One region of the Streptomyces sp. P9-2 genome, then DNA from elsewhere that is predicted to be linked to it. Evidence: riboswitches for the same ligand, from Rfam matches in the RefSeq annotation. Region 1 holds a riboswitch; each other region holds the start of a gene.
What was found. A riboswitch is a leader RNA that binds a small molecule or an ion and turns the genes downstream of it on or off. The one in region 1 is predicted to bind cyclic di-AMP.

Region 1 (2,193 bases):
AGCTGCTCGACGCGCTCCTTCATCTCGCCCGCGGCCTTGTTGGTGAAGGTGATCGCGAGGATCTGGCCCGGGTGGACGTCCCGCTCGGCGAGCAGGTAGGCGATGCGGTGGGTGAGCACACGGGTCTTGCCGGACCCGGCACCGGCGACGATGAGCAGCGGGGAGCCGGAGTGCACGACCGCGGCGCGCTGGTTGTCGTTCAGCCCCTCGAGCAGCGCGGCGGAGTCGATCACCGGCCGCGGGGCGCCGTCCCGGTAGTAGGAGTCCCGCTCCGGGGGCACGTCGAACTTCCCGCCGAACAGGTCGTCCGGCAGGGGCTCCGGGGCGTGCTCGTCCTCGGGCGGCGGCGGGGGCTCGTCCGCCGGGCCGCGCTGGGCCTGGAGGTCCGCCAGGAAGCTGTCGTCAAAGAGGCTGCTCATCGCTCTCCGAGTCTAGGGCGCTCCACCGACAACCCGGGCCCGCCCCGGGAACATCCCCCGGCCCCTCGCGGGGGCGCCCCGGCGGGCACCCTCCACGGTCAGCGCCTCACCGTGCGTGACATCCCCAAGAAGGTCACGAAAATGTATCGGGCATATCACCCATCAACCTTCACAAGGACCACACCAGTTGGCTACCGTGCCGTCCGGGCCGCTCGTCCCCCGCCGGCGAACCTCGCCGGGCCGCGCGGCCCCCGCCGAGTCCGTCACTGTCCGCCAGGGCAGCCGGAGCCGGGGACCCACCGAGACTTGGGGTGAATCGGCCCACTCTTCGGAGAGGCCGTAGGGCAACCCTTCCACCCGCCCGAACCCGACAGCTAACCCGGTAGGCGGAGCACCGGAAGGAGTCGCCTCCCTTGGCGTCGCACCGCAAGTCGCGCACCCCCGGCACGCGCGTGGCAGGCATACGCACCCCGGCCCTCGCCACGGCCGCGCTCACCTCTGTGGCCCTGCTCTCCCAGACGGCCAACGCCTCTCCCGGCGAGGACCGGCCGAGCCTGGAGGAGGTGGAGAAGAAGGTCGGCGACCTCTACCGGCAGGCCGAGTCGGCGACCGAGAAGTACAACGCGGCCAAGGAGAAGACCACCAAGCAGCGCAAGCGCGTCGACACCCTCCTCGACGACGTGGCGCAGCGCACGCAGAAGCTGAACGAGGCGCGCGCCGAGCTGGGCTCCTACGCGGCTGCCCAGTACCGCACCGGCGCGGGCATGCCCGACACCGCGACGTTCCTGCTCGCGGAGACCCCGCAGGACATCTTCGACCAGCGTCAGGTGCTGGACCGGATGACCGGCCGCCAGAAGGCGGCGGTCGACGACTACGTCACCCAGCAGACCGAGACGATGAAGAAGCGGCAGGAGGCCACCGAGAGCCTCCAAACGCTCACCGAGACGCAGGGCGACCTGAAAACGGCGAAGGCCACCGTCCAGAAGAAGCTCGCCGACGCGCGCGAACTGCTGTCGAAGCTGACCGCCGAGGAGAAGGCGCGGCTCGCCGCGATCGAGAAGCGCAAGCAGGAGGCGGCCGCCCGCAAGGCCGCGGAGCTGGCCCGGCAGCAGGCGGAGCAGGAGCAGGCCCGCGAGGAGGCCGCGCAGCAGGGCGGCGGCACCTCGGAGGGCACCGGGTCCGGATCCGGGTCCGGCTCGACCGAGACCCCGCCCGCCGACTCGTCGTACGGCACCAAGGCCGAGAAGGCCCTCGCCTTCGCCCGCGCGCAGATCGGCAAGCCGTACGTCTGGGGCGCGACCGGTCCCGGCTCCTACGACTGCTCGGGGCTGACCCAGGCCGCCTGGAAGGCCGCCGGCGTCTCCCTCCCGCGCACCACCTACGACCAGGTGAACGCCGGCACCACCGTCCCGGTGTCCCAGGCGCAGCCCGGTGACCTGGTCTTCTTCTACGACGACGTCACCCACGTGGGTCTCTACATCGGCAACGGCATGATGATCCACGCCCCGAAGCCGGGCACGTACGTCCGCGAGGAGTCGATCTTCTACGACGGCGACTCCGCGATCCACAGCATCGTCCGGCCGGCCTGACGGCACGGGCGCACAGGACGCAGAGGACGCAGAGGGCGCACATACGAAAACCGCCGACCGGGCCGGAGAGGCTCGGTCGGCGGTTCCGTGTCGAGGGCGGGCCCCGGCGTTCCGGGGACGCGGCTCAGGTCCAGAGGACCGCGATGAAGATGTTCGCCACGGTCAGCAGGCCGACCAGGCCGAAG
Region 2 (2,193 bases), 4.4 Mb from region 1:
CCTGCTCGGTGGGCTCGGCCACGCACGCGCCCGCGTGCCGCCGGGTCACCACGAACCCCTCGGCCTCCAGCGTGCGCAGCGCCTCGCGGACGGGGACGCGGGAGACCCCGTAGCGGCGGGCGAGCAGTTCCTCGGTGAGCCGGCCCCCGCGCTCGTAGACACCGGCGACGATGTCGTCCCGGATCGCCGTGCACACCGAGTGCGCGGGAATACGCATGACCGACCTCCGGCTTAATCCCCGTGAAACGTCGACGATTGACGTCCGTTCGTGACTCTATTGCAACCGGAGACAATTTCCGACGGCGGACCGGAATCCATACATAATTTTTGGACAGGCGGCGCATGCGCGGACGGGCTCGAAAACGGCGAAAGCCCCGGCTCGTGGGAGCCGGGGCCTGAAGACGGGCCGGTACGCCCCGAGGGCGCGGTGGTACGCCTCAGATGTTCACGCCGTGCGACCGCAGGTAGGAGACCGGGTCGAGGTCGGAGCCGTAGTCGGCGGACATGCGCGCCTCGAAGTGCAGGTGGGCGCCGGTGACGTTGCCGGTGGCGCCGGACAGGCCGATCTGCTCGCCGGCGACGACCTCCTGGCCCACGGACACCGAGATCGACGACAGGTGCGCGTACTGGGTGTACGTGCCGTCGTGCATCTTGATGACGACCTGGTTGCCGTAGGCGCCGCCCCAGCCGGCCTCGACGACCGTGCCGACGCCGACGGAGTGGACGGGCGTGCCGCTCGCGGCGTGGAAGTCGATCCCGGTGTGGCTGCCGGACGACCAGATGGCGCCGCCGCTCTGGTACGCGGTCGACACGTAGGAGCCGGGGATCGGGGAGACGAAGGTGTTGAGGCGCTTGCGCTCCGCCTCACGCGCGGCGCGCTCCTTCTCGGCGCGGGCCTTCTCGGCCTCCTCGACGGCGCGCTCACGGGCCGCCTCCTCGGCGGCCTTGCGCGCGGCCTCCTGGGCCGCCACGCGGGCGGCCTCGTGCTGGGCGGCGGCCTGGGCGTCGATGCGGTCGGCGACCACGTCGCCGAGGGTGACGACAGGGGTGAGGCCGGTCTGGGCCGCGGCCGGTTCGGCGGCGAGCGCGGGGGCCGTGAAGGAGCCGACGACGCCGGTGCCCGCGAGGGCCGCGACGCCCGCGGCGCGGGCGGTGCCGCGCTGGACGCGGCCGGGACGACGGTGCTTCCCGGTGGCGCGGGTGAACGCCATGTACAAGCTGGTCCTTTCCTTCCCTCTCGCCTACCGGGTTAGCTGACGGGTTCGGAGCAGGAAGGTCTCCTACGGACACCCTCGCGACACGCGCGGGCGTCCGATTCACCCCAGGGACTGCACATGGGTCCCCGGCTCCCCTGGCTCGCGCCGTACGGGGACTCGGCGATGACTGTCCGGTGCCGCGGATGCGGCGCACTGCCCGACGAACAGCCCGCACGAAACTAAGCGGGACATCTCACAATCCCCAAACGATTCCCGGGTTTTGTAGCGCATCCCACAGGGCAGACAGGCAACCTCCGCCCCAATTGGGGCATAAGGGAGCCCCGGTGACGTACCCGTCACCGGGGCTCCCGCGCGCGTGCGTCCCGCTGCGGCTCTACTCGGCCGTGACGACGGTGACTTCGCCGATCCCGAGCGCCTCCACGGGCGCCTTGATCTGCGCCGCGTCGCCGACGAGCACGGTCACCAGGCGGTCCACCGGGAAGGCGTTCACGACGGCCGCCGTGGCCTCCACGGTGCCGGTCGCGGCCAACTGCCGGTACAGGTCGGCCTGGTAGTGGTCCGGCAGGTGCTGCTCGACCTGGTCCGCCAGGGTGCTCGCGACGGCCGCCGCCGTCTCGTACTTGAGCGGCGCCACGCCCACCAGGTTCTGCACGGCGACGTCCCGCTCCTCGTCCGTGAGGCCCTCGGCGGCCAGCGTGCGCAGCACGGTCCACAGGTCGTCCAGCGCCGGGCCGGTGTTGGGGGTGTCGACCGAGCCGCTGATGGCCAGCAGCGACGCGCCCGTGCCGTCGGGGGCCGAGCGCAGCACCTGGCCGAACGCCCGTACGCCGTAGGTGTATCCCTTCTCCTCGCGCAGGACGCGGTCCAGGCGCGAGGTGAGGGTGCCGCCGAGGCAGTACGTGCCGAGCACCTGCGCGGGCCACACGCGGTCGTGCCGGTCCGGGCCCGTACGGCCGATCAGCAGCTGCGTCTGCAC
Region 3 (2,193 bases), 180 kb from region 1:
CGGGCGCGTAGGGGTCGCCGAACCGGGCGGCCAGCATGACGAGCAGCGGGCGGAACCGCTTGCCGCCGGCCCGCACCAGGTGCTGCGCGGCCTCCGTGATGAACGGCACCTCGCTCTTGGTGGCTTCGAGCAGCCCTTCCTCGACAGCCGTCAATCCGGCCTGGACATCGGCTTCCAGAGCCTGGTCCCGCACGCTCAGCCCGAACGGCCCGACGACGGTCACGAGGGGTCTCCTGTCTGCTGGTGTCTGCTGGCGGTTACACGGTTTGTCGATAGGTCGCTGCCACCACTCGAGTCAGCGTATCCGGTCAGGTTTCGATCACCGCCAGGGCCCGGGGTCACAAGCAGGGCGATACGGGATCAGAAGCGGAGTGTTTTTGTTCGGCTGATAACAACGGACATACCTCAGCTTCCCGGACACAGTGACCCCTGAACCATCCTGCCCCACCCCTGGGTCCGATTTGCCGTTATTGGTGAGCGAATTCCCCTTGGCCACAAATGCGCTCGGGGTCGCCGTTCCGTGAAGTGAGTCACGCGCCGGGCGATCACCGGGACACCCTCGCACACCCCCGTCCTTCCGCTCCACGCAACGGAGTTGACGCTTGGCGACCGCAAAGGATCAAACGTTCAAAAACACCCATCTCAAGATCAAACGGGGTGTTGCGTGATCGTCGCACTTGTTCCCGACATCTGCTCTCGCATACGTTCCGGGCCTGCCGGGTGGACGCCTAGTCCTGCCGCCACCCGCATCACACCCGACGACCAACTCACGCACGGCAGGAGCGGGGGACCCAGGTAAGCCGCCGTACCGGACACCACGCCGGGACGGCTCGGGGTGAAGCCATGCCCGCAGGGGCACGGCCGGGCACTCTCCCGCCCGAACCCGACAGCTCACCTCGCAGGCGTAGGAGAGGACCCAGACATGCCCGCTTTCGCTTCGCCCCGTCGCCTCGTCCGCACCCTTGCCGTCGCCGGCACCGGCGTCGCCGTGGTCGCGCTGCCGCTGTTCGGGGCCACCAGCGCCTCCGCGGCCCCCTCGGCCCAGGCCACGACCGCCGCCTCCACGACCGCGTACCCGGACAACCTCGACGGCTGGATCCGCGAGGCGATGGACATCATGGCGCAGAACGGCATCCCCGGCTCCTACGACTCCATCCACCGCAACATCATGCGGGAGTCGTCCGGCAACCCGGCCGCCATCAACCTGTGGGACTCCAACGCCGCGAAGGGCACCCCGTCGAAGGGCCTGCTGCAGGTCATCGACCCGACCTTCCAGGCGTACCACGTGCCCGGCACCGCCTTCGACCCGTTCGACCCGGTCGCCAACATCGCCGCGGCCTGCAACTACGCCGCCGACCGCTACGGCTCGATCGACAACGTCTTCGGCGCGTACTGAGCCGACCTCTGACGGCCGACACCGGCCACCTGCCCGAACAGTCGCTCGAGGACGACGGCCACGCCGTCGTCCTCGTTCGACAGGGTGACCTCGTCGGCCACCGCCTTCAGCTCCGGATGCGCGTTGGCCATGGCGACGCCGTGGCCCGCCCACCGGAACATGGGGACGTCGTTCGGCATGTCCCCGAAGGCGATCGTGTCCTCGGGGCGCAGCCCCAGGTGCTCGGCGGCCAGCGCCAGCCCCGTCGCCTTGGTGACCCCGCACGGCTGGAGCTCCACCGTGCCCGGCCCCGACATGGTGACCGTGGCCAGCGAGCCGACCACGGAGCGGGCCGCCGCCGCCAGCGCGTCGTCCGACAGCGCCGGGTGGCGCAGCAGCACCTTGCTGATCGGCTTCGCCCACAGGTCGTCGCGCCGCTCCACCCGCACCGACGGCAGCGTCGGGTGCGGCATCCGGTAGCCCTGCTCGATCAGCGTCAGCCCGTCGACCCCGTCCTGGTCGACCGCGGCGTACACCTCCCCCACCTCGGCCTCGATCTTGCCGAGCGCGGTCTCCGCCAGCTCCCGGTCCAGCCGGACCGACCACAGCATCCGCCCCGCGGCGGCGTCGTAGACCTGCGCCCCCTGTCCGCACACCGCGAGCCCCGTGCAGCCGAGGTCGTCGAGAAGCGGCCGCACTCTGGGGGCCGGCCGGCCCGTCACCACGAGGTGCCGGGCACCGGCCCGTCCGGCCCGGGCGAGGGCGGCGAGGGAGCGGTCGGAAAGGGTGTCGTCACCGCGCAGCAGCGTCCCGTCCAG
Region 4 (2,193 bases), 1.5 Mb from region 1:
ACCGGCAGCAGGTGCGCGTTCGGGCCGCCCAGGTAGCGGAACAGCGGCAGGTCGCTGGCCTCGGAGGCGGCGTGCGCGACGGCGAGCGAGACGCCGAGGATGGCGTTGGCGCCGAGCGAGCCCTTGTTGTCGGTGGCGTCCAGGTCGAACATCGCCTGGTCGATCAGGCGCTGCTCGGTGGCGTCGTAGCCGACGAGCTCCGGGCCGATCTGCTCGATGACGGCCAGTACGGCCTTCTCGACGCCCTTGCCCAGGTAACGGCCGGCGTCGCCGTCACGGAGTTCGATGGCCTCGAAGGCGCCGGTGGAGGCGCCGGACGGGACGGCGGCACGACCCGTGCTGCCGTCGTCGAGGCCGACCTCGACCTCGACCGTGGGGTTGCCTCGGGAGTCCAGGATTTCCCGGGCTACGACGACGTCGATGGACGGCACGAGCATCTCCTTCTTGGGATGTGACGCGGGTGAGCGGGGCCGCGGGGCCCTGCGAGTCCGAGCCTAACCGGCTCCGGGCGTTCGGCCATCTCGCCGCCCGCCTCATGGACAGAACAGAGCGTAAATTGTTTCCGTACGGAACAAAGCCGTCTCGGCAAACCGTGACCGGAATGCGTCCGGACATGACCCCGCCCCGGTGCGCACGGGGGAAGAAACGCACCGGGGCGGGGAGCCCGTGGGGGGACGGGAGGGACCTCGCGGTCTGCCCTTACTTGAGGTGCAGCTGCTGGCCCGGGTAGATGAGGTCGGCGTCGTCGACGATGTCGTCGTTCAGCTCGAACAGCTTCGCCCAGCCGCCCTCGACGTCGTGCTCCGCGGCGATCGAGCTGAGGGTGTCGCCCTTGACGACCTTGTACTCGCCGTCGCCCTTCTCGACCTTCTTGCCGGTCGGGGTGGTGACGGTCTTCTTCGCCGCCTTCTCCTCGGCCGGGGCGGCCGGGCGCTCGGCGGAGCGGGAGGCCTTCTCCTCGGTGCGCTCGGCGGGGGCCTCGGTCTTGGGGGCCTCGGCGGCGGCACCGCTGTACGGGGTGTTGGACAGGCCCGTGCCGCAGACCGGCCAGGCGCCCTTGCCCTGGCCCGCGAGGACCTTCTCGGCGATCTCGATCTGCTGCGCCTTGGAGGCCTGGTCGGCGGTGGCGGCGTACTGGGTGCCGCCGTACGCGGCCCAGGTGGAGGCGGAGAACTGCAGACCGCCGTAGTAGCCGTTGCCGGTGTTGATGGACCAGTTGCCGCCGGACTCGCACTGGGCGACGGCGTCCCACTCGGACGCGGTGGCCGCGGAGGCGGTGCCGGACGCCATCAGCGGGCCGGCGACGGCGGCGCCGGTGACACCGGCGATGGCGATGGCGCGGGTGGCCTTGGACGGACGACGGTGCTTGCCCTTGCCGGAAAACAGCATGGTTGGATCCCCTCACCGACGCCTACGAGGTGAGCTGTCGGGTTCGGGCCGGTTGAGTTGCCCGGCCACGTCCCTCACGGGACGCGGCTTCACCCCGAGCCGTACCGGACGTCAACCGTCCGGTCGCGGCACTTACCTGGGTCCCCCGCTCCTGCCTACGGCGCATGACGCGACGACTGTTCCCGTGCTGCCACTGGCAGGATTCGGCGTGGCGGCAGCCGGGGCCCGCGATGGCGAGCGGTCACGACCGTAAGCACGCGATCGGCGGAATTTCAAAGATGATCAGGGCCTCTGAGACCTATCTCTCACGGCCCTTATTACGGACATTCAGCTCTAATCGCTCCGTCAACTGCCGCCGCACGGGGGTGCCTTCTGCCACCCTTTTCCGACCGCTATTCGCCGGTTTCTGCGTCCACCAGGAGGCGCTGGCCGGGCAGGATGAGGTCCGGGTCGTCGCCGATGACCTGCTGGTTCTCGACGTAGAGGGCCGTCCATCCGCCGGTCAGGGCAAGGGAGTCGGCGATGGAGGCCAGGCTGTCGCCGGTCTGGACGGTGTAACGGTCATCGGAGATGCCCGCAGGCGTGTCCGCGGAGGGTGAGGCGTGCCGGCCGGACGACGGGGTCCCGGTACCCGCGGTCGCACCCTCCTCCGCGCTGACACCGCGATGGCGGCCCGAGCCGCCGTCCTCGGACTCACCGACGGCCGAAGAACCGGTGCTCTGCCCCGACTTGTCCGACTCGTCACCTCCGGGAGTGGCGGAGGTGGACGCGGAGGCGCCGGCGCCCGTGCCGCTCTTCGCCTCA

Region 2: another riboswitch for cyclic di-AMP. It lies ahead of ACQY0Z_RS23320 (M23 family metallopeptidase); the one in region 1 lies ahead of ACQY0Z_RS03155 (C40 family peptidase).
Region 3: another riboswitch for cyclic di-AMP. It lies ahead of ACQY0Z_RS04085 (transglycosylase SLT domain-containing protein); the one in region 1 lies ahead of ACQY0Z_RS03155 (C40 family peptidase).
Region 4: another riboswitch for cyclic di-AMP. It lies ahead of ACQY0Z_RS10100 (transglycosylase family protein); the one in region 1 lies ahead of ACQY0Z_RS03155 (C40 family peptidase).

The regions. Positions count from the first base shown of each region.
Region 1 covers NZ_CP192633.1:691,649-693,841, forward strand. Annotated here, with positions in the region: gene pcrA (DNA helicase PcrA) at 1-419, opposite strand, end outside; cyclic di-AMP (ydaO/yuaA leader) riboswitch at 672-808, shown strand; gene ACQY0Z_RS03155 (C40 family peptidase) at 833-2,008, shown strand; gene ACQY0Z_RS03160 (hypothetical protein) at 2,133-2,193, opposite strand, start outside.
Region 2 covers NZ_CP192633.1:5,099,474-5,101,666, reverse strand. Annotated here, with positions in the region: gene ACQY0Z_RS23325 (GntR family transcriptional regulator) at 1-217, opposite strand, end outside; gene ACQY0Z_RS23320 (M23 family metallopeptidase) at 438-1,211, opposite strand; cyclic di-AMP (ydaO/yuaA leader) riboswitch at 1,224-1,389, opposite strand; gene ACQY0Z_RS23315 (M16 family metallopeptidase) at 1,591-2,193, opposite strand, start outside.
Region 3 covers NZ_CP192633.1:873,671-875,863, forward strand. Annotated here, with positions in the region: gene ACQY0Z_RS04080 (polyprenyl synthetase family protein) at 1-223, opposite strand, end outside; cyclic di-AMP (ydaO/yuaA leader) riboswitch at 750-920, shown strand; gene ACQY0Z_RS04085 (transglycosylase SLT domain-containing protein) at 923-1,396, shown strand; gene ACQY0Z_RS04090 (HAD family hydrolase) at 1,360-2,193, opposite strand, start outside.
Region 4 covers NZ_CP192633.1:2,145,839-2,148,031, reverse strand. Annotated here, with positions in the region: gene eno (phosphopyruvate hydratase) at 1-431, opposite strand, end outside; gene ACQY0Z_RS10100 (transglycosylase family protein) at 700-1,389, opposite strand; cyclic di-AMP (ydaO/yuaA leader) riboswitch at 1,394-1,562, opposite strand; gene ACQY0Z_RS10095 (transglycosylase family protein) at 1,782-2,193, opposite strand, start outside.